2 regions of the Rummeliibacillus sp. GQ308 genome follow, and region 1 is predicted to be linked to the other one. Evidence: a T-box and tRNA genes for the amino acid it is inferred to sense, from the RefSeq annotation. Region 1 holds a T-box; the other holds one or more tRNA genes.

The links. A T-box is a leader RNA that pairs with one kind of tRNA and senses whether it is charged. The one in region 1 lies ahead of thrS (threonine--tRNA ligase), so its partner is inferred to be a tRNA-Thr.
Region 2: it has a tRNA-Thr gene. The T-box ahead of thrS (threonine--tRNA ligase) is inferred to sense a tRNA for this amino acid. The anticodon was not compared.

Annotation. Positions count from the first base shown of each region.
Region 1 covers NZ_JCAXDQ010000001.1:2,017,287-2,032,873, forward strand. The annotation lists gene hmpA (NO-inducible flavohemoprotein) at 1-982, opposite strand, end outside; gene AC6CHJ_RS10060 (RrF2 family transcriptional regulator) at 1,152-1,589, shown strand; gene rplT (50S ribosomal protein L20) at 1,697-2,056, opposite strand; gene rpmI (50S ribosomal protein L35) at 2,099-2,299, opposite strand; gene infC (translation initiation factor IF-3) at 2,332-2,838, opposite strand; gene AC6CHJ_RS10080 (glycosyltransferase) at 3,267-4,475, shown strand; gene AC6CHJ_RS10085 (HAD-IIB family hydrolase) at 4,456-5,178, shown strand; gene AC6CHJ_RS10090 (hypothetical protein) at 5,256-5,639, opposite strand; gene AC6CHJ_RS10095 (barstar family protein) at 5,664-6,161, opposite strand; gene AC6CHJ_RS10100 (hypothetical protein) at 6,282-6,644, opposite strand; gene AC6CHJ_RS10105 (3-oxoacyl-[acyl-carrier-protein] synthase III C-terminal domain-containing protein) at 6,833-7,816, opposite strand; gene AC6CHJ_RS10110 (hypothetical protein) at 7,884-8,231, opposite strand; gene AC6CHJ_RS10115 (hypothetical protein) at 8,628-9,092, opposite strand; gene AC6CHJ_RS10120 (DUF2019 domain-containing protein) at 9,208-9,555, shown strand; gene AC6CHJ_RS10125 (hypothetical protein) at 9,957-10,175, opposite strand; gene thrS (threonine--tRNA ligase) at 10,417-12,339, opposite strand; T-box leader at 12,436-12,670, opposite strand; gene dnaI (primosomal protein DnaI) at 12,729-13,673, opposite strand; gene AC6CHJ_RS10140 (DnaD domain protein) at 13,675-15,477, opposite strand; gene nrdR (transcriptional regulator NrdR) at 15,499-15,587, opposite strand, start outside.
Region 2 covers NZ_JCAXDQ010000001.1:468,734-484,320, forward strand. The annotation lists gene AC6CHJ_RS02220 (hypothetical protein) at 1-316, shown strand, start outside; gene AC6CHJ_RS02225 (DUF5658 family protein) at 438-776, shown strand; gene AC6CHJ_RS02230 (competence protein ComK) at 1,087-1,689, shown strand; gene AC6CHJ_RS02235 (PaaI family thioesterase) at 1,839-2,225, opposite strand; gene AC6CHJ_RS02240 (bifunctional metallophosphatase/5'-nucleotidase) at 2,490-4,232, shown strand; gene AC6CHJ_RS02245 (hypothetical protein) at 4,367-4,846, shown strand; gene AC6CHJ_RS02250 (DUF2653 family protein) at 4,834-5,124, shown strand; gene AC6CHJ_RS02255 (immunoglobulin-like domain-containing protein) at 5,781-8,684, shown strand; tRNA gene AC6CHJ_RS02260 (tRNA-Thr) at 8,849-8,919, opposite strand; gene AC6CHJ_RS02265 (potassium channel family protein) at 9,050-9,436, opposite strand; gene AC6CHJ_RS02270 (O-methyltransferase) at 9,597-10,235, opposite strand; gene AC6CHJ_RS02275 (hypothetical protein) at 10,219-10,548, opposite strand; gene AC6CHJ_RS02280 (WecB/TagA/CpsF family glycosyltransferase) at 10,731-11,444, opposite strand; gene AC6CHJ_RS02285 (S1C family serine protease) at 11,765-13,246, shown strand; gene AC6CHJ_RS02290 (C40 family peptidase) at 13,327-14,061, opposite strand; gene AC6CHJ_RS02295 (C40 family peptidase) at 14,362-15,587, opposite strand, start outside.

The DNA.
Region 1 (15,587 bases):
CGATATAACTTGCATTTGACATTTTCGCAATATTTTCTTGGATCTCGTTATCAAATACATGCAACTTAGAAGTACGAGCGCTATGAATCAATGTTGTTGTTCTGTTTGCGTCAAGTGCTGCTAATGTGTCGAACATTGCCATTAGCGGTGTAATACCCACGCCGCCTGCGATAAATGTTACTGGCGCTTTAGAAGCTAAATCTAATTGGAAGTCGCCAGCTGGTGCGCTTACTTGAATGCGGTCTCCTACTTTAGCTTGGTTGTGTAAGTATAGAGACACTTTACCTTCTGGGTCATTAATGTCTTCACGTTTTACTGAGATACGGAATGCTTCGTTATTTGCAGCTCTAGATAAGCTATATTGACGATTGTGAGTAAATTCATCACCAGGAATTGTTACTTGGACTGTGATATATTGACCTGGTTGATATTCTGGCAATACTTTACCATCTATTGGTTTTAGGTAGAATGATGTAATTTCTTCATTCTCTACTACTTTATCAGCGATTTCGAATTCTTTAAAGAATCTCCAACCACCTTGTTGTTTTTCAGCTTCTTGGTACATTTCTTCTTCTACAGAGATAAATGCATCTGCGATGACGCCGTATGCCTCTGCCCACGCATTAATGATATCATCTGTTGCTGCATCACCTAACACTTCTTTAATTGCACCTAGTAAATGTTCGCCAACAATTGGATAATGTTCTGGTTTAATACCTAAACTTCTGTGTTTATGTGCAATTTGTTTAACAACCGGCATAATAGCACCAAGATTTTCAATGTGTACAGCAGCTGCATACACTGTGTTTGCTAGTGCTGCTTGTTGACGTCCTTTTGCTTGGTTTGCATGGTTGAAAATATTTAATAATTCAGGATGTGCTGCGAACATATTTTTATAGAAGGTTTTTGTAATATTATTTCCGTGTACTTCTAATACTGGTGCAGTTGATTTTACAATATCCATAGTTTGTTGTGATAACATATCAAACACTCCTTTTCTTTTAACAACTCAAAGATACACCTATCTAATTCTTAAAGCAATATTATAAATACATCTTTAACAAAAAAGACATATTTCAAATATATCTTTTAAAAAAGATGAATTCAGTCTAACATGGTATAATGGATATATAGAAATGGTGGTGATCCTCATGCGATTAACTTTGTATACTGATTACTCTTTACGTGTCCTCCTCTACCTCGGTGCGATGGATGCAGAAAAATTAGCCACAATCAAAGAAATATCAGAAGCCTATGGCATATCGAAAAATCACTTAATGAAAGTGACACATGAGCTGGGCAAACTTGGATATATAGAAACAATAAGAGGCCGCGGTGGCGGTATTCGTCTTGCATTAAAACCAGAAGAAATTGTACTAGGCAAAGTGATTCGGGAAACAGAAGAAGATCTCTATTTAGTCGATTGCTTCAACCCGGAATCCGTTGGGTGTATCATTTCACCTGTATGCAGCTTAAAGGGCGCGCTAAATAAAGCCCTCCATGCATATATGTCTGTCTTGGATGAATATACATTATCCGATTTTCTTCATTCAAAAGAGGAAATTGCTGCTATATTGTTTAATGATTAGCTCAATATATAATAAAAAAACCTTTCGTTTATTCAAGAACGAAGGTTTTTTATTATTAAAAAAAGCACAAAAAAACCTATGAAGTTAATCATAGGCTTTTTTTATAATTATTTCGCAACAGCTTTTTTAGCAGCGTCTGCTAATTGAGCGAATGCAGCTGCATCGTTTACAGCAAGATCAGCTAACATTTTGCGGTTAACTTCGATTTCAGCTACTTTTAAACCGTGCATTAAACGGCTGTAAGAAAGACCGTTGATGCGAGCAGCAGCATTGATACGTGTGATCCATAGTTTACGGAAATCACGTTTCTTTTGACGACGGTCACGATAAGCATATTGACCAGATTTCATTACTGCTTGGTTAGCAACTTTATATAATGTATGTTTAGAGCCAAAGTAACCTTTAGCTAATTTTAAAACTTTTTTACGACGAGCGCGTGTTACAGTACCGCCTTTTACGCGTGGCATACAAATTACCTCCTGCTATTCATTACTGAATATATTATATTATTATTTAATGTTTGTAAGTAAAGATTTAATGCGTTTGTAGTCACCAGGTGACACGATGTTAGCTTTACGTAGGTGACGTTTAGCTTTTGTAGATTTGTTTGCGAATAAGTGGCTGCCGTAAGCACGGTCATATTTTAATTTACCAGTACCCGTTTTTTTGAAACGTTTAGCTGCGCCACGGTGAGTTTTCATTTTTGGCATTTCGAATTCCTCCTAAACTGTTCGACTAAAACTTATTTTTTCTCGTTCTTAGGTTGAAGCACTAAGAACATACTTCTGCCTTCCATTTTCGGTTTTTGTTCAACCGTTGCAACGTCGGCACAAGCTTCTGCAAAGCGATCTAATACTTTTTGGCCAATTTCTTTGTGCGTAATTGCACGGCCTTTAAAGCGGATAGAAGCTTTTACTTTGTCCCCTTTTTCAAGGAACTTAATTCCGTTACGCAATTTTGTTTGGAAATCGTGTTCATCGATTGTAGGACTTAATCTTACTTCTTTCATCACGATGACTTTTTGGTTTTTGCGTACTTCGCGATCTTTCTTTTGTTGCTCGAATTTGAATTTACCATAATCCATGATACGAGCTACTGGTGGCTTGGCTTGAGGAGCCACAAGGACAAGATCCAAATTTGCACGTTCTGCAATTGTCAAGGCTTCATTGCGTGTTTTTACTCCAAGCTGATCACCATTATGGTCGATTACACGAAGTTCACGTGCGCGAATGCCTTCGTTTACATACATGTCTTTGCTAATAACAATCCACCTCCAAGTAGTGTCGCGAATACATGGTTTGGGCTAGTTGCCCGATGATCGGTACGGTACTTTCGATGTCCACAAAAAAAGGCGGACATTAGTCGAAATGTCCGCCCGCGAGATATATGTACACGCGAAAATGCGTGATCCGTTCTATCATAGTACCTGTCAACATCAAAAATCGAACAGGTGAGAAGCGGGCAGCCTCTACTTCAACCACAAACTTGTATTCATAACCTTAACTATAATAACATGCTCGCAAAACACTGTCAATTAATAATACAAATCTTCTTTTACTCGACACAAACTCTCGCTATCTTACTTCGCAATGTTTCAATTCCAGTCTAAAAGGCTATAGAACAACATATGCTAGGTTTTCAGAAATTTTATTAATTACTTTAGTGGGGGAGAGAAAAATGTTGAAACAAAAAATATTATTTATTTCAGAACATGGTGATCCGCTTGTTCCACTTGGTAGTAAACAAGCAGGCGGGCAAAACAACTATGTAAAACAACTGGCGCTGGCTTTAGAAGAAAAAGATTATGAAGTAGATGTGATTACACATTGGTCAAATGCACAGTCGCCTCAAATAGAACACTTCGGAAAGAATAATCGCGTAATACGCATTGCTGCAGGTCATATAGGAGCCATTGAAAAAGAAAAGATCTTTGACTTACTGCCTGCTTTTTATAAAGAGATGCTCCAGCTTATTCATATAGAAGAATACTCACTCGTACACACGCATTACTGGATGTCAGGTATTTTAGGCAGCATGCTCAAGAACGAATTTAACATACCATGGGTGCACACTAATCATTCACTCGGCATAGCTAAGAAAAATGGTATTGGCGAAGCAAGTCAAATTCGTCTTCAAATGGAGAACAAGGTGCTTACAGAAGCTGATGAAATTATTGCTACCACTCAAAATGAAAAAGAGTTGATTGAGAGCACAGTTCCATCCCCTGCTCCTATCAAAGTGGTTTCCATTGGCGTTTCTGCAAGGTATATTGAGACCCCGCTTAATCTTCATCAGGATCCATACTACTTATATGTCGGCCGTTTGGAAAAACCAAAGGGCATTTATGTCTTACTTGAAGCCTTCAAATTATTATTACAGAACCATCAAGTGCCAGATGACATTAAATTATTTGTCATAGGTGGGAGTAAAAATGCCATCGATCACATGACAAACGATCCTAAAAACAAAGATTTACGCGAGGCAATTAAAGGATTTGAAGATCGTATCCTATTCTTAGGGCCAAAAACAGAAAAAGAACTTGCCGATTATTATCGCAATGCCATTGCAACTATTGTTCCATCATTCTACGAATCATTCGGCATGGTGGCAGCTGAAGCACAAGCATGCGGTTGCCCAGTTATTGCTTCTAAAGTTGGCGGATTGCAAGATGTCGTTCTCCCTAGACGCACTGGTCTTCATGTAGCGAGAGGCGATGCTGAAAAATTCGCTGAGGCGATGAATATCCTCTTAAACAATGAAGCTTTAAATAAAGTGCTTGGGTATAATGCTAAAACAAATGCTGAAAAGCAATTTGACTGGTGCGAAATTGCTGGCCAAATCAGCACTATCTATAAGGAGTTACAACATGAATGCATTCAAAAATAACATTATTGCAACTGATTTAGATAATACATTAGTTGGTGACGAAGAAGCTCTTCGTACACTGCTTCGTATAATAGAAGGAACATTCTCTACTATTTTTATTACAGGTAGGCACAAACAATCTACGCTACAATTGTTAGAAGCACATGAGATTCCCCTGCCGGATATTTTGGTTTGCGATGCCGGGGCTACCATCTACACAGGGCCTGATTTCCAACAAGATATTGGCTGGAAACAGAAAACACAGGCACACTGGGAGCCGGAACATATCAAATTCATCATGACCTTCCTTCCTTCAATTGCAAAACATCCTGTACCTAATGAAAATCGCCTATCCTACACCATTCAAGATGAAAATATAGTAGAAGCAGCTAAACTTCAACTAAAAAATGCAGAGATCCCTTGCCATTGCATATATAGTTCAGGGAAAGACTTTGATATATTGCCAGAAGGGGCTAATAAAGGCTCTGCTCTGCAATATGTAATAGAACAATATGCATCCGAAACAGCAAGAGTACTTGCAGCAGGTGATTCAGGAAATGACGAAGATATGCTAACTCAAGGATTTCCAGCTGTCGTCGTTGCTAACCATCAGCCTGAACTCGAAAAACTACGCGGTTATCCAAACATTCACTTTGCAGAACATGAATTTGCTGCAGGTATATTAGAAGGTTGGGAACATTTTTATTCACTTGTGAAGAAATAAGAAAGCGGCTTTCGTTCGAATACACGAAAGCCGTTTTATATTGTCTTCTAATGATACCAAGTTAATTTAGAATTAGTTTATCTAGGTACTGGTTCATCACATTTTTTTATAATTCGTTTAAATTTTTTATCATAGGATACACGATTAATAAAATTATAGTACCATTTTTGATAAAGTCCATTTTCTTCATAATCATGGATAACTTTAAGGATATATATAAAGGTTGGATGGTATTCTAAAACTTCATTTTCTACCATTGATAATCCTTTATGAAAGTATTTAACTGCCTCTTTATACTTCTTAATTTTTGTTAACTCCATCCCTATATTAATCATAACGCTTGATCTCTCTCTTTTATCAGTCAATGTATCCAAACCGTTTTTCAGAGTTGAAATGGCTTTACTATGACATTTTATTTCTGAAAAGAAAAATGCAAGATAAACAGTTTTTTTATACCCCATACTTAACCTCTTTTATATTTGTAATTAGAATAAATGAATTCCATTTATTCCCTTATTGGATTTTAGTTCATTCAATACAGCATCATTCCCATGAATAACAATATGGAAAGGACTAGGTAAAGTAGGAAACGAATCATAATTCCTTCCTTCTCTCCACTCTTTAACCGATGAACCTAATAAACCCATAAAAATTCTTTTTTGTATTTTATCATTTTTACTTAATAGTAAGTGGAAATCTTGGAAAAACAACACGTATTGTTTGCTATTTAGCCATTCTAAATCATTAAGACATTCATCAAGAGAATCCCAATTATTGTTGAAGTAAGGGGGGAATTCAAGTTTTTTCGCAAATTCTTTATAAAAGCGCCTCAAACTTTTACATTTCTCTCCCTCTATTAAAGAAGTAAAATTCTCACTGTTTTTGTAAGATTCTATTGTATGTTCATATAAATTTTTAAATAATTTCTTTTCATATGTCATATGAAAAAGTACTTCAATATTTTCAAAATCAATTGTATTCATGTTTTTCTCCTAATAATTTGTATCACTCTAGTTTTTTATTGCCTTGACAATAAATAAGAAATAATTAGTTCCATGTTAATGGAAGATAAGATGAAGTACTCCAGTGTCTTATTGTATTAACTAATCCAAAATATTATTTTGCTGTTTTTTAGTTTTAAAGCCTTCTAGAACTGTAACAATTGCTATCAACCAAATAAGAGGGTTTTTTATAGAAATCCCTGATAAAGAATGGCCTCCTAGTGCAGTTAATAAAGCTGTAAGCGCTAGTAAATAAACAGTAATGAATACCTTAAATTTCACAGAGGTCTTCTCTTTATTTTTGTTGGTATAATTTATAATAGCGAATAAAACTATAGCAATTAACATCAAGGCAATTAAAAGTGATCTTGGTATATAGAAGATGTTTTGCAAACTAGGAAAGAAATCGTATACTAGCAAAATACTAAGAAACAAAGGAATTATAATATTTTCTAAAATTTTCATACATCACCTCTTTAATATATTTTTAAATACTACAAATTGGCGTTTTCGAAATATCTAAATCTATTTTACTCTTATTTACATACATACACATTATTATTAATAATACTATAAAAGACCTTAAACTCTATAAGAGCTTAAGGTCTACTTTTGTCGTTTAAATTCTTAACATAAATGTAAGATATACACGTTTAATATTTTATAAGTGTTGCCACGAGTTCAAACCCTGCACCAATTGTCCAGAAAATCACATAATCATTTCGCTTTATTTGGCCAGACTTTACTCCTTCGTGTAAAGCTATAAAGGGACTACTTGTACCTGTATAGCCAAACTCATCCCCTACGTATACCACTTGTTCATCAGTTAAGCTAAAATGCTCTTTAATTTTCTTAATGTTACTTAATGCAAATTGTGAAAAACAGTATTTTACTTCACTAGGATTTACGTTATTCCTTTTAAATAGGGTCTCAAGCATGCCATAGGTCGCATCTAAAACTATGCCACCATCAAAAGGAATGGTTCTAGCATACTTTAAGTCACCTGTTTCCCTAATCCCCTTTGTTAATCCTTCTGCTGGATACATCATTTTCTCAGCAAAAACTGTATTTACATGATATGTAGAATCAATAAAACCAACATCTTCTGTTGTTCTTTCTATAATCATAGCCGCAGCACCATCGGCGAAGCATGTATAACATAGTGGATCTTCAGGGTCACTAATTAAGGACCAATAATCCGCTCCGACAATTAATGCATACTGTAACGACGTATTAGACTTCATATAATGACTGACTTGTTCTAGTGCTACCGTCATACCTGCACAATTCGCATTCAAATCGTATACAATTGTTTCTGCTTTCGGTTTAATAGCATCAAATAATCGAATAGCATTTGAAGGTAAAGTAGTTTCTGGCGTTTGTGAGGTAAAAATAATCATATCCAAATCTTTTGCAGTAAGCTTTGTTTTTTCTAAAACAGCATTCACCGCTTTAATTCCCATTGTTAAGGGCGTTTCATTTGGATCATCGATTATATATCGACGTTCTCTTCCCATTGCTTTTAAAAGACCCCGAACATCTTTTCCTTGTTTATCAAAATGCTCTGTATAATAATCATTATCTACACTGTTTTGAGGATGAAAAATAGCCACATCTTTAATTTTAATATTATTCATGCTGCAAAATTCTCCTTTGATGTTCAAAAAGGCTATAGTAAATTACTATAACCTTTTCAGTTTTTATTTATTTGTTGATAACATCAGCATTTGTTAATCCCGCTTTACGGGCAATACGTGATAATTGCATTTTTAATATTGTGTTATTTTGCACTACAAAGATAACTTTTTTGAATCCTGCTTGAAGATAGAGTCCCATAGCGCCTTCTAATGATTCAGCCATTTCTTGATTCAGGACTTTCATGCCTGTGCAATCTACATCCAGCTCAAAATTACTTGCATCAACAGAAGCAACTGTTTGTTGAAATTCGGTAGCAAAACGTTGTGCTTCTGGGATTGACATTTGTTCTCCCACAGTTACTTCTACTTTTTTAGCTGAAATATTTTTTGTGATTTTATAAGTGGATACTGACATAGTCTTACTTTTCCCCTTTTAATATAAATATTTAAGAAAATATGGTGTTTTTACCTTTTCCCTAGAACATTTTAACAAACTAATAATAAAGTTGCAAAATCATTTTTGATAAAAGAGGATACAAAGGCACATTATTCACATATTTTTCACATAAAATTGTCTCTGTATATTTTTAAATCCAGTATACTTTATACCTATAATGACATCTAGCTTAATAATTTTCTACTAGCATTTAACAGAAGCGTTGACTTAGATATAGTTGGAATTAAGAGCTTTAACTCACCTTTACATACTATATATCTTACTTTGCTTCTTTTCTTTTGTTTATTATTATAGCTCTCTATAGTTATGTTTCATCTGAATAAGTAATTCTCTAACTTTAGGACCTCAAAGAATTTAATACTTAATTAAAATTACTTCTTCTACATCAAACTGAAAAATAACAATTTCATTATTTGATAACTGAGTTACTTTTACTCTTTCCTGACTATCTATTGGTAACTCAAAATTTAAACCGTCTAATGATTTAATCATGAAAAAACAAAATCCATTCACATATTCATATTCCCTAAGAATGCTTAGGATTTTATTAAAGTTATTTTTTCTTGAGATACTTATTAAAGAAAATGAGTTGTTCTTTTTAAGAAGTAGATATTCTAGGCCTAATTTTGCTAACATGAAATTAGAAAATAAAATTACAAAACTATATTGTTTCTCCCAATAATCTTTAAAAATGGTTTCTGGTTTTGCTTCTAACATATGATTTAGTTCTCTTGGTTCTTCATTTGTTAGGACAGAAAGTACAAATTCATTTTCATACCGGTCCTCTAACAAATCCAAATCTCTTCTCTGATAAATCATTCCTTATCTCTCCTTTTTGCTAAAAGTTTAATAACCTCTATAGATAAACTTGAATTCAACCGGTATTATATTTAATATTAAAAGTAAAATTTATTCCTAATCAATGGAGTGTTCTATGAATATAAATCTCTTGATAGAAAAGTGTATTAAATCTGCTATTGATTATGGAAATTCTGCATTTGAAGTTGTTGAAAAACCTAGGAAAACAAATAGATTATATGATATATGTTTCAAAAACTTTAAAGAACTAAAAAGAATAGACACTAATGAGTTAGAGAAGTTACTTGATCATCCAAATGATTATGTAAAGTTCAAGTCTGCTATTCACTTTCTATCAGTAAATGAGGAAAAAGCAAAAGAGGTATTAAAACCTTTAGCGAGGAAACCTGATCTGTTTGGTTTTAGTACGGAAATATTACTTAGCGAATGGGATGAAGGAAATTTAAAAGATTATCTTAAATAAAAAATTCAAAGGATTTTTGTTAGTAGTCCTTTGAATTTTACGTTTTTTATATATTATTTAATAAGATGATCCATCTTTAAAATCCCATTTGTAATAAAGTGACTAATGATTACGAAGATAGGTAATACGAAAATTTTTGTTGTTTCCATTAATCTAGATGCCATTACTATAGAGTAATAAATACATACGATTGATAAAATGATCGTACTAATACTTAAATCCTTTTGCATATCCCAAATAGCTTGCAAATAAAAAGCAGAAAATATAAATATAAAAATAAAGATAAAAAGTTTAAAGTAATTCAATATATAAGTCCCCTTTTAACCTTTGTTGTCCCCTAAATTCCTAAATTTATTTGTCTCATAATGAATAATTTAAAATTCACATATAAATCTTAGAGTTTAATAATAAAACAAAAGAATAATTCCAAATAGAAAACAAGCGATCACAAATATAACATAAAAACCAGGAACCCCTAAAGTAACCTCAAGTATTATCGAAATAATGGTTTTAGGTAAACTCGATTTACTCTCTTTATAATCTTTTATTAACAAATTGATTAGCCAAATTAAACTTACTGCTACTATCAATTCTAATAAAATACCAATTAATATGTGCACTTTATATCCCTCCTTTTGCCATCAACTATAAATATTCTCCATACTTTATAGATGACATAAGAAGAGCAGCAAGATACCTTCTTGAGATTGAATTCTAAAAGTAAAATTTTAATAAAATAGCCTAAAAAAATAGTAACTTACTTTTAAATAAAAATAAACTACTTAAGAATAATTATCTAAATTTATTTAAAATCAAAAAGCGGCTTTTCGTCTAATAAACGAAAAGCCGCTTTTGATACATCTAGCCCAAATGTTGTACGTCTTCTAAAATTTTGTTTAGGAATTCATCAAATGGAACTGTTTCAGAATCCTTAGAGCCATACTTGCGGACATTGACGCTGCCATCAGCCATTTCTTTGTCGCCTAGTACAAGCATGTACGGAATCTTTTTCATTTGTGATTCACGGATTTTGTAACCCAGTTTTTCGTCTCGGTAATCCATTTCCACACGCAAGCCTTTTGCTTGAAGTTTTTCTTGTACGCTCTTCGCATAATCGAAGTGCACATCGTTGGAAACAGGGATTACTTGAACTTGCACTGGTGCTAACCATGTTGGGAATGCACCTTTATATTCTTCAATCAAGAATGCAACAAAGCGTTCCATTGTTGATACGACACCGCGGTGAATAACAACAGGACGATGTTGTTTACCGTCTTCTCCTACATAGTTCAGGTCGAAGCGTTCTGGCAATAAGAAGTCAAGCTGTACAGTGGACAATGTTTCTTGTTTGCCGATAGCAGTTTTTACTTGAACATCTAGTTTAGGGCCATAGAATGCCGCTTCCCCTTCAGCTTCATAGTAATCCAATTCTAATTCATCCATTGCTTCTTTCAACATGCTTTGCGCTTTATTCCACATTTCATCATCATCAAAGTACTTTTCAGTATCTTGTGGGTCTCTATAAGACAGACGGAATTCGTAGTCATCCAAGTTGAAATCTTTATATACAGCTAAGATAAGTTCCACTACTTTTTTGAATTCTTCTTTGATTTGATCTGGACGAACGAATAAGTGTGCATCGTTTAGAGTCATGCCGCGGACACGTTGAAGGCCAGATACAGCGCCACTCATTTCGTAACGATGCATAGTGCCAAGCTCTGCAATACGTAGCGGAAGGTCGCGATAAGAATGCATAGATGATTTGTACACCATCATATGGTGCGGACAGTTCATTGGACGAAGCACTAGAGTTTCGTTATCCATCTCCATTGGCGGGAACATATCTTCTTGGTAATGATCCCAGTGGCCCGAAGTTACATACAAGTCTTTTGAGCCAAGAACTGGTGTGTAAACATGTTTGTAGCCAAGAGAGACTTCTTTATCAACGATATAGCGTTCGATTGTACGACGGATTGTCGCACCATTTGGCAGCCATAATGGAAGGCCCATGCCGACTAATTTGTTATTAGTGAATAATTCAAGCTCTTTCCCAATTCTACGGTGGTCACGTTCCTTTGCTTCTTCTAGCATTTGTAGGTGTGCTTTTAAATCTTCCTTGTTAAAGAAGGCAGTACCGTAAATACGTTGAAGCATTTTGTTGTCGGAGTTTCCTCTCCAATAAGCACCAGCGATAGAAAGCAGCTTGAATTCTTTAATTTTTCCTGTTGAAGGTACATGGACACCACGGCAAAGGTCGAAGAATTCGCCTTGTTCGTAGATTGATACTTGTTCATCTTCAGGAATAGCTTCAAGAAGTTCCACTTTGTATTCATCATCTGCAAAGCGTTTTTGCGCTTCTGCACGTGATACGTCGTGACGAACGATTTCAAGATTCTCTGAAATGATTTTTTTCATTTCTTTTTCAATGCGCGGGAAATCGTCTGAAGTGATTGGTTCAGGTGAATCGATATCATAGTAGAAGCCACCTTCAATGACTGGTCCAACACCAAGCTTCACGCCATCGAATAAACGTTTTACAGCTTGTGCAAGTAAATGTGCAGTTGAATGACGCATAACTTCTAATGATTCTTCATCATTCGGTGTTAAGATAGCAATAGTACCATCACTTTCAAGTGGTGTTTTTGTGTCTACTAAAGCACCATTGAATTTGCCGGCAATTGCTTTTTTACGTAGTCCTGGACTGATAGATAAAGCGACTTCATCTGTAGTAATGCCTTTTTCAAACTCTTTTACTGAGCCATCTGGGAATGTTAATTTAATCATTTTTATCTCTCCTTTTTATTTTTTCAAGAGCTCTAGGCCACAAGCTAGGAGATTTTTTGTCTATTTGTTTTTAAATACACAAAAAAACCTCATCCGCAAAGGGACGAGGTTTGTGCTCGTGGTTCCACCCTTCTTCCTTCTAAACAAGAAAATCCTTGTATAGACGAAGCTCAAGATCGGTTAACGGACCGCTTCCGGCGACAATTACTGTTCTCTTTCACTGACGCTGCTCCAAGGGGGTAAATTGAATGCCGTTACTAAGAAGCTCTCACCAGTTGCTTCTCTCTCTTTAAGCCGTACAGACAATTGTTGTCCTTTTCTAAGCATTTAATATTTAGATTATGTTTGAAATTATAAACTGAATCTTTTTGAAAATCAAGTGAAATCATTTAATCTTGATAAAGCCTTCTGTTTTCACCAATCATCTCGAAGTCTGTAGTAAGTGCCTTGACGCGCTCCATGATACGAGCTGCTTTCATGACATCTACTTCCCCTTTTTGTGTTGTCGCGAAATGTTTCTCCAATTGATCATAGTCATAATTGGAGGTAATGAAGACTGGCAAACCCTCATTCATCCGATATTGAAGAATGGTACCAATAATTTCATCTCTCGTCCAAGCAGACAAGTTCTCTGCCCCTATATCATCCAGCATTAAGACGGGTGCTTTTTTGACGAAATCCACTTTTTCTGACAGCGTTTGATCACCAATAGCACTCTTTAATTCACTTAGAAAATCTGGGACATATACCATAACTGTTTTAATTTCCATGGTTGCCAGTTCATTGGCAATGGCGCCAAGTACATATGATTTACCAACACCAAAGTTGCCATAAATATAATAGCCAGTCTTCGGTAATTCACCTGTTTTGCGTACTTTTTGAATAAACAGTTCTGCTACATCACTGATTGTCTCCTTAGAAGGATTGCTTTTATCCAAGTCATCAATACGAGCTTTCAATACATCCTTAGGCATATGCATACTAGAAATCATCGAAGCTGCCCTACGACGGTTATCTTCCATCCTCTTAGTTTGGCATGGAATGTATTCAAGATCGATTTGCCCTCTAATGACTGTGAGCTTTGGAATGAAGCCATTGATCGCATTTTTACAGAGAGCGACAGATTCGCAAGCACTGCAGTCATGATGCTGATTGACATATTCATAAAGCTTGCCTAAACCTCTTTCGACCATTTCCCTATTGGCAACTTGATCGTTTTCAGCGAGAAACTTTTGAACATTTTGATTTTCTAAGATTTCTTTTTGCATTTCGTTATAGCGTGATTGAAATTGTGAATCCATCATTTTTTTCAGTTCTCTGTTAATCGGCTGCATGTTATGAATCCACCTCTCCTTCTTTCAATCCTAATTTTTTCATTACTTCTTGCCGTTTCTTATCATAATCGGTATGAGTTGTTTCTTTGTTTTCCTCTTTTTTCTGCTGTTGTTTCATTTTATTTTCATAGTACCAGTCAGGTACATTTTGCTTTTGGTTGTATGTTTGATTTTTCGGGGTATATTGCTTTCGATTCTTTTGGAGCTGATAATCCTCCGCAAATTTGAACGCCCCTTCAGCACTTTGAACATTATTCTTTCGCCAATTTGTTGCGATAGACTGAAGAAAAGAACTATTTAAATTAGCGTTACTGACATAGTAAGCATAATGAATTAATGTATTCATAACTGGTTTCTTGATGTCGTCATATTTGGCTGTAAAATCTTCTACCACCTTGACATCCTTTTCAAACGGCGTTTTCCCTTTTACAAGCATGCTTAGCAATTCCTTCGGTGAGGCTTGCTCCAGTATTGTAATAGCCTCTTTTTTTAATGCAGCAGGATTTTGAAAATCCTTGTCTACAAAATGAGCTAAATGATAAAATGCGCCCGCGCAGGCTTTGAGAACTTTATATTCTTTTGTATAATCTTTCTTTTCGCTAGGAAGCTGTTGTTTTGGGTCATTGCTTTTTTGTTCTTCAAATTCCCTCGCTAATTTCATTGCTTCCCGCGCTGTTTTTACACCTGTATGTCGCCAATGAGAGGCAATGGTCTCAATGTATTTGCGGTTCAACTTTCCGTGGTTACGCAGAAAAACATAATGTATGAGTACATTAACAACAGGCGTTGACATCTCATATTGCATTACCAAGTCTTCCACTAATTGAATATCATTTGGGAACGGTTCTCTACCGCCCGCTACATCTTTTAGGACATCGATGGGTGAAGAAGATTCAAACCATCGGATTAATTCCATTTCCATCGGATTTAAGTCTTCTTCTATAATTGGCGTATGCTCAAATACTTCTTGTTTTTGGGCAATCGGCTGCATGGACGGTGGCTCTTTTGAAACGGTGAGTTTATAATAATCAGCTGCTTCTTTCTTCAATCGTAGATCACTTAAATTCATCCCGTCATCTAATGCTAGAAGAATCACTTTTTGCATATCAAATGGAGTCAAATGATATAAAAAGGCCAACTTTGCAATCGTAGCTTTAATTTCTGCAGTCAGAATGGAAGAAGGGACAAGCTGTTCAGACAGACTCGTCCGCAGCAATTGAAAATCGAATTCTTCATAGTGGAACGGAAGCTCTTTCGGCTTTTCCTGTAATCCTGTCAATTGGATACCATCTGATGGGATATTATGCGAAACGGGACGATACACATCCGTGAATGAACGTGACACCTCTTGATATCCAAAGTTCGATAACCCTTTTGTCACAAAACGCTGGCGCAAATTACGGTAAGCCGTTTCGCCAATCTTGCTAAACAAAAACATGGAAAGAAGCGGGTCATCAAAGAAAGCAGCGGCATCAAGCGGCGGCATGACATCATATATAAAAGAACGTGTTTCTTGCTCGTCTTTACGCCATGTGCGTAAAAGACCAATTGCTTCTAGTGCAATCCTTGATTCAAAGATACGCGCAATAGGCAAATCTAATGAATTCATTAAATGATAATGGGACATGGAGTAATCCTCTATATTCTCTCCTTCTGCCCATAATAAAAAATAAAGGCTGATCGGCTCTGCACCGATCAACGGTTGATATAGTAATGTAATTAATTTTCGATCATAGCTGGACAAGGGAAAAGGCACACGAATAGTTAAGCGATCAACTGGTTGCAGTTCTTTAAATAAGTTCATTAGCCAACATCTCCACCTTGATTAGTGTCCACTTTCGGTTTCCTTTGACTGTCTTTCAATCAGCTCTCTTAATTCATCAATAAACACATTAATATCTTTAAATTGGCGGT
Region 2 (15,587 bases), 1.5 Mb from region 1:
ACAGTATGGTGGGTGGCACTCTGGCGATCAATGGGGACAGGGGCATGATTGGAATCAAAACTATGGACATATGCAACATCAACAACACGGCAACTGGAATATGGGACATCATGGAAGCCATGGGGGTCATGGAAGCCATGGAGGTCATGGTGGCCATGGATATCCAATGCATCATGGATACCATCAATCCTATCCTTGGCAATCCGGTCAACACCATTGGCGTCCAACACAACAGCATTGGCAAACATACCCAATGCATCATGATGGCCATCACCAACAATGGCAACAATGGAACCCAGGCCATCCATGGATGTAATTTAATATAAATTAGAAGGGCTGGCACAGAATTTTTCTGGCCAGTCCTTTTTGGTATGTGAATAAAAACCTTTCTATTTGCCTTAGACTTATTCAACATTGGCAATTTAGGAGGAGTTTTAGTGGAACAATCTATAACACAGCCCGAAAGTAAACGGCAATTTATTAATGTTTATATATTATTCATATTATGCTTGTTAGATACAATTTTAACAGACATAGGCTTACGCAATCATATTATTGGCGAAGCCAATCCTTTAATGAGTTGGATATACAGCTCGAGTAAAATAGCCTTTTATTTAATGAAATTAGCTTTACCTGTAGCTCTCATTGTTATTCTAAGTAAGATGAGGGCTACTTTATTGACAAATCTACTTTTAAGAGCAGCGCTTGTTATCTATAGTATTGTTTTTCTTATGCATATTAGTTGGATTGTGAGTGTATTGGCACTTTCTATTTAAATAATTTTAGCCTTTTGGTTGGTTAAAATTAAGGTGATTTAGGCCGTTTAAGTTAAGAAAGTAATGAAAAAAGTTAATCAGCTTTTAACAGTGTAAAATAACAAAACCGCTAATTAACAGGTTTTTGAGAGAAAAAAGGGATTTTATAGTGAATTTAATAGGAAAATATATTTATTTGACAGCGGATTTTAATAGTAATAATATAATATAAAATTATCCTGAATTATGTCGAATTTACAAATTATGTTTGATTTGATGGCGGGAAATTTTGTTTTATCGCTTTTATTTTATTAATGAGGAGGGAAATGAATTGATTAAACATGTTTACGCTTTATCTATTGAAACGCTTGCACTTATCCCATTTTACGAGAATGCGACAGGGAAGGTAAAAACTAAAATTATGGAATTAGGGGGAGTTACACTAAGCGATTTAAATCCAATCGAAATTATGGACGCCAATTTAAAATTCTCAGGCTCTAGCTTAACAGGGGCTGGACAAGGGACAAAGCATATTCTTGGTAAAGTTAAGATGCATCCGGTCACTATTAACGAAAGAGTCTGGTTTCCCGTTTTCTCGCCAAAGAAAGATGGCTGCATATGGTTAGCACTTAACCATATAAAAAGGTACAGTGCATACGGTAGCTTAGGTACGATTATTACTTTTACTAGTGGAACCGAATTAATAATGGATATTACAGTAAGTACATTTGAACGGAGAATGAATCGTGCATGCGCATTAAAAGCGCAAATAGAATACTATACGTTTTATATGCGAATCCCTCCAAAAGAAAAGAGAAACTATGCAAAATACGAGATTATTAAAGAAGAGAATAGCATCAACTATCAAATTAATAGAAAACCAAAACAAAAGGTTAAAGGTGACGATGAAGGCGAAGCGAACTTAGTACCTTAACACATAATGAACTGTACAGTATAACTTGCAGAATAGGGAGGGAGACAAGCTCAAAAGCCAGAATGGTAAAGTATATCGGATCCTCTTTACCTACAATAGAGACATATGAAAAGATGCCCAATCTCTTAAAAGAGTGGGCATCTCTATCCTTAATTACTACCTTTAAATGTACCTGTTGCAAATCCAACGAGTTCATCTTCTTCGTCATAGAGACGGCCTTCTACAATGGTTGTTGAACGGGTTTGCGATATGATACGCGCTAGCCCTTTCACACGACCGTGAGTAACCGGCTTTAAAAAACGCGTTTCTAGTTGAATAGTAATTACATCTTTAAAACCAAGCGTATGTGTTGCAATGCCCATCACAGTATCAAGAGCTGACATGAAGACACCGCCGTGCATTGTACCCACCACATTGTTTAGTTCTTTTTTATAGTCAAAGGCAATTTCGGCAATTCCATCTTCAGCATGTATATATTCAAGTCCAAGTGTTTGCCAAAAAGGACTTTCTTCAAAACGTTGTTGAACAGATTTCATTGTTGTCAAAATAAATTCCTCCCCAAATTTTAACAGGCACATCTAACTATAAGTTCTACGTAATTATATCATATTTAGGCAAAATTCTTCAAAATTTTTAATAAAAAAGCGCTTTCATTTATTTGAAATGATGATATAGTATTATCTGAATAGTCTTACATGCTATTATTATATTATTTTTAATTTTGAGTATTGTATTGTTATATAGCAGACTATACAATGAAGAAGAAACAAACTTACATATAAAATGGGAGAGTGTAGAGAGTGTTTAAAACAAAAATCGTCGCAACATTAGGGGCTGCTGCATTATTAATGACGCCTATGTCAGCTTTTGCCAAAACAACGCCAGCAAAACCGAAAGCACCAACAACTGTGCCAGTACAGTTTCTATCTATCAATGATATGCATGGTAATATCGGAGAGAGTTATAAAGCTACTGATGGCACACCAATCGGAGGAGCACCAGCTCTTGCGTATCACTTTGAGCAAGAAAAAGCAGCGTTTGCTAAGAAGTACAAATTAAAAACAGCTGCTGCAAATACTTACAGAATTAGTGCAGGCGACTTAGTAGGCGGAAGTCCATCTTATTCAAGCTTACTTCAAGACGAGCCAACAATGAATGCAGCCAATGCAATTAAATTTACTGTTGGAGCACTAGGTAACCATGAATTTGATGAGGGAATCGATGAATTCAAACGAATTTTAAACGGCCTTGCACCGACTGAAGCAACACAAAACTATGAATTAGTAAAAGATTATAAATTGACTAAAAGCAATATGGAGATCCTAACTTCCAACATTGTAGATAAAAAGTCTAAGAAAATCCTTAGTGGCTTCAAACCTTATACAGTGAAAAAATATGGTGGAGTTAAAGTTGGGTTTATCGGTGTCGTTACACCAGACATTAAAACAGTAGTACTATCTAAACACGTTGAGAATATCGAAGTGGTAAATCCGGCAAAAGCAATCGCAAAATATTCAAAAGTTTTGCGTAAACAAGGTGTAAATGCAATCGTCGTAGTTGCACACTCAGGTGCCTATAACACAGATGCAGACACATCAATTGAAACACAAGGAAAAGAGAAAATTTTAGGCCAAACAGTGGATATGCTGAAAGAGCTTGAAAAAATCGATCCGAAACACTCTGTAGACGTAGTAATCGGCGGCCATGATCACAACTTTGCTAATGGCGTTTACAAAAATACACGCATTATTGAGGCAAAATCATTTGGTAAAGCCTATTCAGTTGTAACAGGTAAAATTAGCAAAAAGACAAAAGACTTTATTAAAACACCATCTGGTATTGTAAAATATAACTACTTGCCAACTGAAGAACAAATCAACAGCAACAAAGTATCTAAGAAGGTAAATGGCATTGTGAACGAAGCGAAATCTTTAGTAAAAGAGAAAATTGATGCGCCAATCGCAACAGCATCATTTGAATCCATTACAAGAGACCGTGTCGCTCATCCACTAGGCGGTTCTCCAGTCGGCAACTTAGTAACTGATGGACAATTAAGCCAAGCAAAAGCTCTAGGCTACAATGCTGACTTTGCTATGACAAACTCTGGTGGTATCCGTGCTGACCTTACTACAGTTAAAGACGGAGACAAAAATGTTATTACATGGGGTAAAGCGCAAGCAGTCCAACCATTCGGCAACTACTTGAAAGTTGTAGACATGACTGGTGCTAATATTAAAGAAGCAATCAACCAACAATTCACAGGTGGTTATGGCTTAGAAGTATCTGGCTTGCACTATACGTATAATTCAAAAGGTGTTGTAGATGTATTTGTAGGAGATACAGATGAAAAAATTGATTCTGCAAAAACATATTCTGTTGTAATTAACGACTTTATCGCAACAGGTGGCGATAACTTCAAAGCATTCACAACAGCAACAAATGATAAAACAATCGAAGTAGATACTGATGCATTCATCAACTACTTAAAAGGTAAACAAACTATTGATGAGCCAACAGAAGTGCGTAATGTAAAAGTGGACTAACAAACTAATAAAAATCCTCTTGCTATAAAAGCAGGAGGATTTTTTTTGCCTTAGCGTTTCATTTCATATAATGTAAGGAAAATGATAAGATAAGAGTAAGTAATATTAATTACACACTAATGGAGGGTATTTAATTGAAATTTAAAAAACTTGCGGCAGCTTTATTTGCAGCTACTCTTGCTTTCTCAACTGTAGGGCCTGTTGTTTCAGACCATTTTAGCATCACAGCTGATGCAAGAGGATACAAATCAGGCAAAAGAGGTTTTAATTCAAACGGTAATTCCAATAATTCTATTTTCAATAACAATAAATCCAATACAAATCGAAATACACAAGATAACAAAAACTCAAGCTTTAACAACAAAACTAACAAATCAAAAACCGCTAATTCAACTCCAAGAAAGGGCGGATTTATGCGTGGCATGATGCTCGGAGGACTGGCAGGACTTTTATTTGGTGGAATGCTTAGCAATATGGGTGCAATGGGCAACTTATTTGGTTTATTAATCAATGTTATTGCCATCTTGGTACTTATTATGTTAATCATGAAAGTTTTCCAAATGTTCCGTGGCAACAAAAAACGTGACGAGGACCGAAATGTATGGAAACAATAGTCTTATCAGAGGACCAATTAATTAACGCATTATGCGTATACCATGCACGCCAAATCAATGTAATGCCCGAAAATGTAGAGATCGAGCTTTGCTTTGATGACGATGAAGGCTACTCTGCCGATGCATATTATAATAATCGACAAGATACGTATCGCGTAGCCAACATGTTGTCCGCTATCCGTGCCTATTTACAAGAAGAAACCAACGTAGATCCCTATGCAGCAAGCATCCGATTAGAAATTGATGATGAAGAGGGCATGATTGCCGTTATAGAATAAGAAATAAAGCCATCCAATTATGGATGGCTTTTATTTTTTAGGAAAATGGAAAAGACGTAATAAGGGGCTAAGAGTCTTATTAGATTATCATTTGAAAAATGGTGCATAGGTAATTTTATAAACCAAAATATATTAGTTAGTTAACTGGAGAACGGGGGGGAGAAAATAGCAATTAATCTCTTTTGTTTTGAAAAATTCCACTAAAATACGAATGAATGTCGAATTATGTCGAAATAAAAGCAAAGAAAATATATAAAATACGAACGATATGGTTATTTTTTATTATACTAGTATAAAAAAGTCCTAGTTAAATTTGAAAAGAGGGTAGGGGTTTGGATAATAATTTCAATTATTTTTAGTTACGTATTTTTACTATAATAGTATTTAAAGTAATAGAAGGTACTTATAAGTTTTATATCCAATTTTTAAAGTAGATAAATAGTAATTAAAAGTGGTAAATGATATAAATTTATTAGTATTAATTATTTATTATTCGCTTTTTATTAATATTTTGCAAAAAACTATTATACTTTATCAAATTGTATGATAATATGGTCACTGAGGATTATAAATTGTATTTTTTTAGTATATTTAGTCGTATTAAATGCATAGATACGTAATCCTATAATAGTTCGTTTGTAAAAGGAGAATGGAAAATGAAAAATTTTAAACTTGTTAAAAGTGCTGCTGCTGTTGCTCTAGTCACATCTGTAGTAACTGCTGCGATCCTTCCAGGAACAACACACGCATCTGCGGCTTCTAAATATAAAGTGTCACATGGCAAACTAGTAAATGCTAAAACAGGGAAATTAGTAAAAGGGTACGTAGTTTTCAAATCAAAACTTTACCACAATGGTAAATTGAATAAAGGGTATAAAACTGTAGGTTCAGGTAAAACAATTAAACTTTATCACGACGGATCTCTTAAAAAGGGATACAAAACTGCTCGAAATAATAAACTATTGTTCCATAACGGTTCTCTTAAAACTGGTTTTAAAGTTGCTGGGAATGGAGAGCGTTTATACAAAGATGGTCATCTTGCAAAAGGTTATGAGGTATACGGAGATGTAAATGAAAACCCTTCACTGTATTACAATGGTTACCTTAAACAGGGCTATAAAACGGCTAATCATGAAGAGTTATTATTCTACAATGGCAAATTGAAAAAAGGTTATAAAACTGCTAAAAAAGATAAATATCTATACAAAAATGGTCACCAAAATGTTGGTCAATACTTAGTGACAGATAAAGACATTTTATTTGATGGTTTTGCTCGCGCTAAAGGTCTTGTAAAAGCAAAGGCAAATGGTAAGTATTACAATAATGGCATTTTAGCAAACGGCGACTTTAAAATTGATGGTAAGGTTGTCACTATAAAAAAGGGTGTAAAAATTAAGCTGGAATTACAATCAGTAACTGTAATTAATTCAAAGCAAATTTCTGTGAAATTTGAAGACTCTAATGAATTAGTAACTATCACTCTTGAAAAAGAACTAACTGTTGGCGAAAACGTAATAACTTTCTCTTATAAAGGAGAAGAATACAAAACTACCGTAAAATACGATGCGCCTGATACAGAAGCTCCAAAATTATCAATTAATGGAGAGGCTACGATCACTGTTGAAAATGGTGCTGACTTCACCCTTCCAACAGTAACTGCAACAGATAATAAGGATAAAGAAGTAGAAGTGAAATCTACTATTACAAATGCTGAAGGAAAAGAACTTGATAAGATTGATACTACTGTTTCAGGAACTTATACAGTAACTTTCAGTGCTGAAGACGCTGCAGGTAACAAAGCTGAAAAAGTTGTTGTGACTGTTGTAGTTAAAGCAACAGAAGTAAAGGTCGAGGATGTAAAAGCAGTTACAGATGAAACAACAAAAACAACAGCAGTAACTGCATCAGCTAAAAATCTTGATGTGCTAAATGTAACGGAGAATGAAAAAGCAACAGCAACTGTTTCTGTATTTGCTAACGGAGATACTTCTGCACAAGCTACAGCAGTGAAAGAAAACGTTGCAATCGATACAGATGGTAAAATTTCTACAACTTTTAGTAACCTTCAAGATGGAGATTACACTGTACGTGTTACTGTTGGAGAAGTATCTGCGGACGCTAATTTTACTGTAGACTTTGCAAAGGCAGACGCTGCAGTTAAAGCAGTTAATGAGGCTACAAACCAAGTGGAATTATTGAAAGCTCTTCAAGATGAATATTTCAAGAACATTAATGCTGATTTAATCGAGACTTATGCTGCAAAGCTTGGCACTAATAATAAAACTGTTTCTGAAATCCAAAAAACAATTAATGAAATCAACACTGTCACTGCTGTCAACACAGCAGAAAACCAAGTGACACTTCTTAAAGCATTAAAAGATGGTGAAGAGCTCGGTGTATTTACAAATGTACGCGATGAATATATCGAAACTTACGCAGCAGAATTAGGAGCTAACCATGAAGCTAAGACGAATGCTAAAGCAATTCAAGAAGTAATCGATAGTGTTACTAATGAAATTGTGAGTAAAGTAGAATCTAAGGTAGCAGCTGCAGAACAAGCTCCTACTAATGAACAAGCGATCACCGAAGCTGAACAAGCAATCACTACAGTACCGGCAGACCTTGTTTATCAAGATGGAGATAAAAAAGGGAAAAATATCAAAGAAGACTTTGGCAATCGTCTAGATGAAGTGAAAGTAGTGAAAAGTGTACTTACAGCTAACGGTGTGAGCCAAGTACGTCTACTTGAATCTTTGAAAGAAAATGGATTTAAAAATGTCAGCACAGATTTGATTGCAAAATACAGCAGTGAAATTGACGGAAATGTAATAACAGTTAAAGCAATTCAAGATAATATTGACAAAGTAAATGCTGAAGATGCTAAAAATGTATTTAACTTAGCTCAAGCTAACAAACTAGAAAATCTAGATGCAGTTACAGATGATTTAGTATTACCATCAGAAGGAACAAACGGTACTAAGATTACTTGGACTACTAACAACAAAGATATAATTTCTGAAATTGGTAAAATCACTCGTCCTTCTGCTTTGGCTGGAGACAAAACAGTAACATTGACTGCAACCTTTAACGGTGTTCAAAGTATCACAAAAGAATTTAATGTTACGGTTAAAGCTGTAGATGCAACTAATTCAAAATATGCATTTGGTTTTGAAGTCCCTGCAAACTTGGTGGCAAATGAAGATAACCAAGTGAAAGTTAACTTTAAAGCTATCGAAAATTTAGGCAAAGGCTATGAGAACGCTCAATTTAATTTTGTAGTTAGTGGTCCTGAAGATGCAACAGCAACTTTCAAAGCTACTGACAGCTTGAATAACGTTTTAGAACAAGCTCTTAAAGCAGATGGAAAAGAAACTGGAAAATGGGGACCTGATAGTGGATTTGCTGTCTCTGCTGATTATGATCAAACAACAGAAATGACTGTTAATTTTTCTAAAGCAGGTGAGTACACAATTAAATTCTCATTAATTGATGTTACTACTGGAAAAGTAATTGATAATATTAATGATTCTAAAACTTTAACAGTTTCAGAATCTAGATAGACAAGTAACCTTCTACTCTTTGAATAGTAAAGGTTTAAGAATTACAATAATAAGCTCCTAATCTTATAGTAGATTAGGAGCTTAATGCTTTTTAATACTGTAACAATCAAATCCCTTCTACTTAAAGGTAGAGGGGATTTATGTTAGTTGTCGGTTTTTTAATATGCCGACTAAGAGAATCGAACTCTTATCAGTGGATTACGAGACCACCGTTCTGCCATTAAACTAAGTCGGCAATAATTATTTACACCAGTAGTATAGCACTTATTTCTTCATAATTCAGATTTCACGATTTAGGTGAAATTTAAAAAAGTTCCAATAGATCGTAACGTTTCTTCTCATAATGCAGGTGAGAAGAGCTGGAATTATTTCTCTTCCTCTTGTCCCTCGCGCTTCCATTTACCACTTTTAAAGGTTTTCTTAAAATCATCATCATTATTGATGGTCGATTTGGCCAAAAGTATGAGTGTTAGGAGCATTGTGCCTGTTCCAACGATAAGATAGAACATAGTGAATACTTTTCCTATCGCTGTTTCAGGGGAAAGGTTGGTATCGATGCCGGTTGGAATAATGCTCACAACGCAGAAATAGATGGCGTCTAGTACGGCCCAGCCTTCTTTTTGTGTATAAAATAACACGCCTGACAGAATGATGAAAAATAGGGTAGTAATAAGCGATAAAAATAAAGGGTGTTTTGATGATTTATACAAAGCTTCTAGCAGTCGTTTTAGTGTTAGGATAAATGAAATCAAAGTGAGATAATTCCTCCTCGTTATTATTCATTGGATACAGTATCATGCAAGGGAAAATATTTCTAGGTTGAGGGGTGGGGGAGTCGGATAAGCAGGATTAAAAATTGAAAAACTGCTCACAAAGCATATAGCATTTGCTAGCAGTCAGCATTTTGTATAACTATTTTATCACGCGTGAAACCGTCATTCCGTCGCCGATCGGTATTAATACAGATTGCAACTGAGAGTGTTCTGAGACTGTTTGATTGTACTCTTTCATAAACTCGCTATATCGTTTAGGCTGTGCGTTTGGATCAGCAACACTACCGCCAGCTAAGACATTGTCTGTGACAATGATAGCACCATCTTTGGCGAGTTCGATACAAGCGTTTAAATAGTTAATGTAATTTAGTTTGTCTGCATCTATAAAGAAAAAGTCATATTGTTTATTATTTTCTTTTAGAATTTGGAGGCTTTCTAGTGCTGGACCAGTCAAGTAGGTAACTTGATTACCAAAGCCTGCTTTGGTTAAGTTTTGATGAGCGAGGGCAGCATAGTTCTCCTCTAATTCGAGTGATGTTAAATAACCTTCACTGCCAAATCCTCTGGCCAAGCATATGCCACTATAGCCGCCAAGTGCTCCAATTTCTAGTACCTCTTTAGCTTGTGATAAAGATACCAGCATAGTAAGAAGCTTACCAGATCCAGGTGATACGGAGATAGAACGCATTCCGTTTTCTTCAATCGATGTCAGCACGTCCTCTAAACCTGTATCTGTTGGAGCGAAGAGGCTATCGATGTATTCATTGATTAGTTTCATCTGCAGGATCTCCTATCGTTTCTGAGGCTTCTATAGAAGGATTTTCAGTTGTTACCATTTCATCACTTTCTTCTAAATCAAATAGCTGTATAAATTCGTTGATAACCATGTCGAGTGCCTTTAACTCGCCGATTAAGATTGGCTTAATAGTTTCAAATTCGGGTTCGTCTAGTTGCTGTTTGATAGTCATACGTTTTAGCTGAAGTATCTCTAAAAACGCTATTGCTCTGCCGCGCCTAAATGTTTTAGGACCCTTTGTATGATGGCCGCCATGATGCCGATGTCGGCCGCCTCTTTCCTCATTTGGTCTCATATCGCACCTCTTTCTGTATACAATTGTATACAATCGGAATATAAAATTATTGTATACAATTGTATACAACAAATCAATATAAATTATAAGAGCGAATTTTTATTAAAAAATTGCTATTGGATTTTTGAATGGAAATTGGGAATATAAAAAAGCCGATTCAATTTAATAGAATCGGCAAATTGTTATTTTGATTGCAACACCTTAAGCAGAAAAAGAGGTATTTTCATCATACGTTTTATACGGGTGGGTTGTGTGATTAGGCGATAGAACCATTCAAGATTAAGCTTGATAAAGAGTTGTGGCGCACGGCGAACATTGCCTGATAACACGTCCAAACTGCCGCCTACGCCCATCATGACACAGTGCTCGAATTGATGGCGGTGACTAGCTATCCATTCTTCTTGTTTGGGAGCTCCCGTAGCAATAAAAATAAAATCAGGCTTTAAGGACGCTGCCTGAGTGGCTACTGCGTCACTGTCACCATAGCCATCAGCAGTCCCTACAATATTAATATGAGGGTAGAGGGCGATTGCCTTTTTAGCCGCTGCTTCTGCTACACCAGGCTTGCCGCCATAAAAGAAGAATCGATTTTTATTAACATCAGCATTTTTCATAAATGCGTGTACTAATTCATAGCCTGGTATCCGTTCGCGCAAAGGAGTACCTAATATTTTAGAACCGATGACAACGCCTATACCGTCTGCGACTACATAGGTCGATCGCTGTACGTATTGTTCATATTGTGCATTTTCTTTTGTTAGCATAACAATTTCGGGATTCGCTGTTACGATTGAAATGGGTTCCTTGTTGCTGGTTGCCAAGGTCAAAACATGGCTTACAAACTCTTTTTTGGTAGTATCTACAAAAGGAATGCCCAATATATTTATCTTTTTCATTCAACTTACCTTCCATAACACTTTTTCCCTCATTATATACTACGGAATGGAATCTTTAAATAAACCGAGTAGACATTATAAAGGAGACCTATGGAAAAGAAAGTGAGGAGTGCATATAGTGCTGAAAATAGGGTAAAACAAATAAGTAGAAATACCTTCGAAAAAAATCTATTTTCTCATTCTATTCTCTGGAATTTATGCTATGATAATCTTTGTGAAATTGAATCTAGAAAGCCGAATTGATAAAATTTTGAAACTTTCATATAGGCTCATTCGTCTATAGTATTGACAATTAAATAATGATAGGAAGTGGATGTGTGATGACTAAAAATCGACGGTATCAGCCAAAGAAAGCATCCATCAAAAGAATAGCTGTATCCATTGTTTTAATGGCAGCCATTATCTTGGGTGCGTTTATGCTCCTAACCAAAAATGAAAAGTCAGCAAATGAAAATGAACATATTAAAGTAGAAAAAATCAATAAGCCTAAAAAGGAAGAGACAAAAAAGAAAGAAGAACCGAAAAAGGAACAAGAGGATAAGGTGACAGCTAGCCGTCAAGAGGGCAGTGTGACTAATGATATTCCTGCAACTGGCCAACCAACGACGACCAAAGAAGAAACAAATGTTGTTATGCCTAAAAATGATACCTCTGCAATTATTGCAAACGCTAAAACGCAAGTCTATACGATCGTGACAGATTTGCAGCAAGGCTCTGGATTCCTATTTAACAAAAAAGGAGACATTATCACGAATGCCCATGTCGCGAAAGATGCTTCTTATGTTTTAGTTTCAAATGAGCATGGCCAAGAGTTTCAAGGTCAGGTCATTGGAATTTCAAAAAAGACAGACGTTGCACTTATACGTGTACCAGAACTCGAAGGGAAAGATCCGCTCGTTTTAGATACAGCACCAGCAAGACTTAACACGCCTGTTATTGCAATTGGTAGCCCGAATAATAAGGGCGGCACTTCAACTGAAGGAAAAATCACAAACATTGGCGCAGAGTTTACGGATGAATACACATATAGCGGTCTATATGAAATGACAGCTCGTTTGCATCCCGGTTCTAGCGGTGGCCCGCTGATTAATGCAGAAACAGGTAACGTAATTGGTATTAATTCGATTATTTTAACAGATCAACCTGAAATAGGTTACGCTATACCAATTAAACAAATAATGAATTTAATTACAGGATGGTCAAACAAAGATGTAGAGATCGATATTGATAACGATCAAGATTTTGATAATGATCACAGAGATGAAGCATATCTAGGGAAAGACTTGATAAAAGATTATATCGATAGCTTCTATGATCTTGTACCACTTGCTATTAAAGACCCAGTTAAAAGACCTTCATATGAGTCCTATATCCTACCAGGAAGTACAGCGCAAAATGCTGCATCTAAGATGCTAGAAACATACACAGCTGATGGCAGAAAGTATAAAGATTTAAAACATTCAATCGGCAATATTCAAATCACAGACGATTATGCGACTGCCGAAGTTGACTCTACATTCACTTATGTAGATAAAAATAAGCAAGAGCATCAATTAAAAGAAAAAATAATCTATAAAATTGTTATCGACGACTATGCGGATTATCAATTTAAAGAAATTACGATCAACAGTACTCAAGACGATGGAGCCTCTGCAGAAGAATTGGAGACAACAGAGCAAGATACTGATGATGAAGAAACACCAGCAGTTCAAACGAAAAGTGTTAAGGAAAACAAATCAGTTGTAGAACCAAAGTCAACTGAACCTGCAAGTGAAGAAGAAACTTATCAAACTGCATCCTAATGAAAAAGCTCAGCTACGTTAGCTGAGCTTTTTTAACGTACGATATATTTGTTCTAACGGGCACTACTTATAACATTCAGTTAGCGAATGCTACCGTAGCTATGAATGTAATTTTTCCAATAAGTGCTCATTGTTTGGTATTGTACATGGCTGCCTGCTGCATGAACAATCATGCCATTGCCTGCATAAATTGCCACATGTGTAATAGCACCGCCACCTACATTAAAGAATACTAAATCTCCTGGTTGTGGATTGCTTGTATATGGTAGGGCAGCACGTTGCTGACGACTTGTACGTGGTAAAGTAATACCATGTTTGCTTAAAACGTAGCGTGTAAAACCACTGCAGTCAAAACCAGATGGAGTGGTTCCACCATAAACATAAGGAACACCCAAGTAGTTTTTAGCTGTATTTACAATATCACTTTGATTTGTACTAGAAGAAGTTGTTTTAACGCCAGCGCCAGCTTTTAAGTAAGCTGCAGACATCCAGCCTGTTTTGCCTTGTGCACTAACTTTTAACCATGTTCTACCTGACACTACTTTTTTGTAGCTTGCATTTACAGTTTTATTTTTTTTGAAGTAACCTAACTTTCCAGCAGTTAGAGAAGGTGACTTACGTAATGTTAAGGAATTTGCAGTAACATGGTATTTGCCGCTGATTTTAACAGCTTGTGAGCTTGAAACCATTGTAATAGATGTATGTTCTGTAGTAGTTGCTGTATCATGTTGTTCTGCTGCTTTTACTTGGCCAAATCCAATTGTTAATGCTAATGCGCCTGATGCGATAGCCGTTAAGAAAGTTCTCTTTTTCATGAAAGGTCCTCCAACTATTCTAGTAAGTTTTTTTATATTTCGTAGTTATTTAAGTTCAATCATTATAGTTCAAATGTTATGTTTTGTTTCGTTTTTTACAAGTATAACTTTATAAAAAATCTGATAAATTAACAATGCTATTTCGTTTACAGTTATATTACAGTCTTGTAACAAAAATAGAGCATAATGATTACACTTCGACAAAAACGTTGATATATCAGGCTTTCTCAATGTAAAAAAACCTTATCCAAAAATATTAGATAAGGTTTAAAAGTTAGTAATATAGGGAAAATTTATAACTTATAAATCATAAAATCGTTTATAGCTATCAAAGTGGCTCTTCCAATAAGATTCATTTACCGAAGATACCTGTACATAATCACCGCCGGCATGGACGAATTGGCCATTCCCAATATAGATCCCTAAATGCGAGATACCAGTCTTGTACGTATTTTTAAAGAATACTAGATCGCCAGGTTTCGGACTGGAAACATAGTAAGAGCGTGCCTCATAGCTAGCAGCGCTTGTGCGGCTGATGTTTTTATAGCCAGCTTGTTTAAATACATAGTAAATAAAACCGCTGCAATCAAAGCCGCTTGGCGAAGAACCACCCCATACATAAGGTGTTCCTTTCATAGAAAGCCCAATATTAATAGCATTTTTTAATACAGTAGATGACGCTTGTCCAGGTGTTGGATTAGACACACCTGTTGTATTCTCTTTATCTTGTTGGACTGTTGTTCCGCTATTTTTTACTGCGAGGACTTGTCCAACGCGAATCATATCTGAAGTTAATCCATTCCAAGATTTTAGCTGTGTGATTGTTATACCAAATTTGTGAGCTATTACCGAAAGCGTATCACCTGACACCACAGTATATTTTTTTGCGTTTGAAGGTGCTGCTGGAGTCTTACTAGGTGTCGCTGGTTTCGTGTTATTGCTTGCTGGTTTTGTTGAAGACCCATTAATTTTTAACTTTTGACCAACATAAATAACATGGTTTTTTATGTTATTATTTTTTTCGATTGACGCAATGGATACGTTAAAAGCTGCAGCAATCTTTCCTACATAATCACCTGATTTGACAGTGTAGGTCGTTGCTTTTTTGCTTGTCGTTGGTTTTGGAGAATTATTCTTGTTAGAAGAAACATGAGTGACTGTAGTACTTGAGCCAGGTATCTTCAATGTTTGGCCAGCAAAAATAAGGTCATTTTTTAGGCCATTAGCTTTCATTAAGGCTGATAATGTAATACCATGATTGGCTGCAATTTTTGCGATATAATCTCCTGGTTTTACTTTGTACGTACCAGACTTTTTCGTAACAGTTGTACTTTTACTTGTTGTACTTTTTTTCGGAGCAGAGGTTTTCTTGCTCGCACTGTTGCTCGTTGAGCCTGAGGTTTTTAAGGTTTGTCCTACATAAATAAGATCTGAAGTCAGATGGTTCAGTTTTTTAAGTTTGGTGATTGTCGTATTTTTCTTTTTTGCTATGACATATAGTGAATCACCACTTTTTACCTTGTATG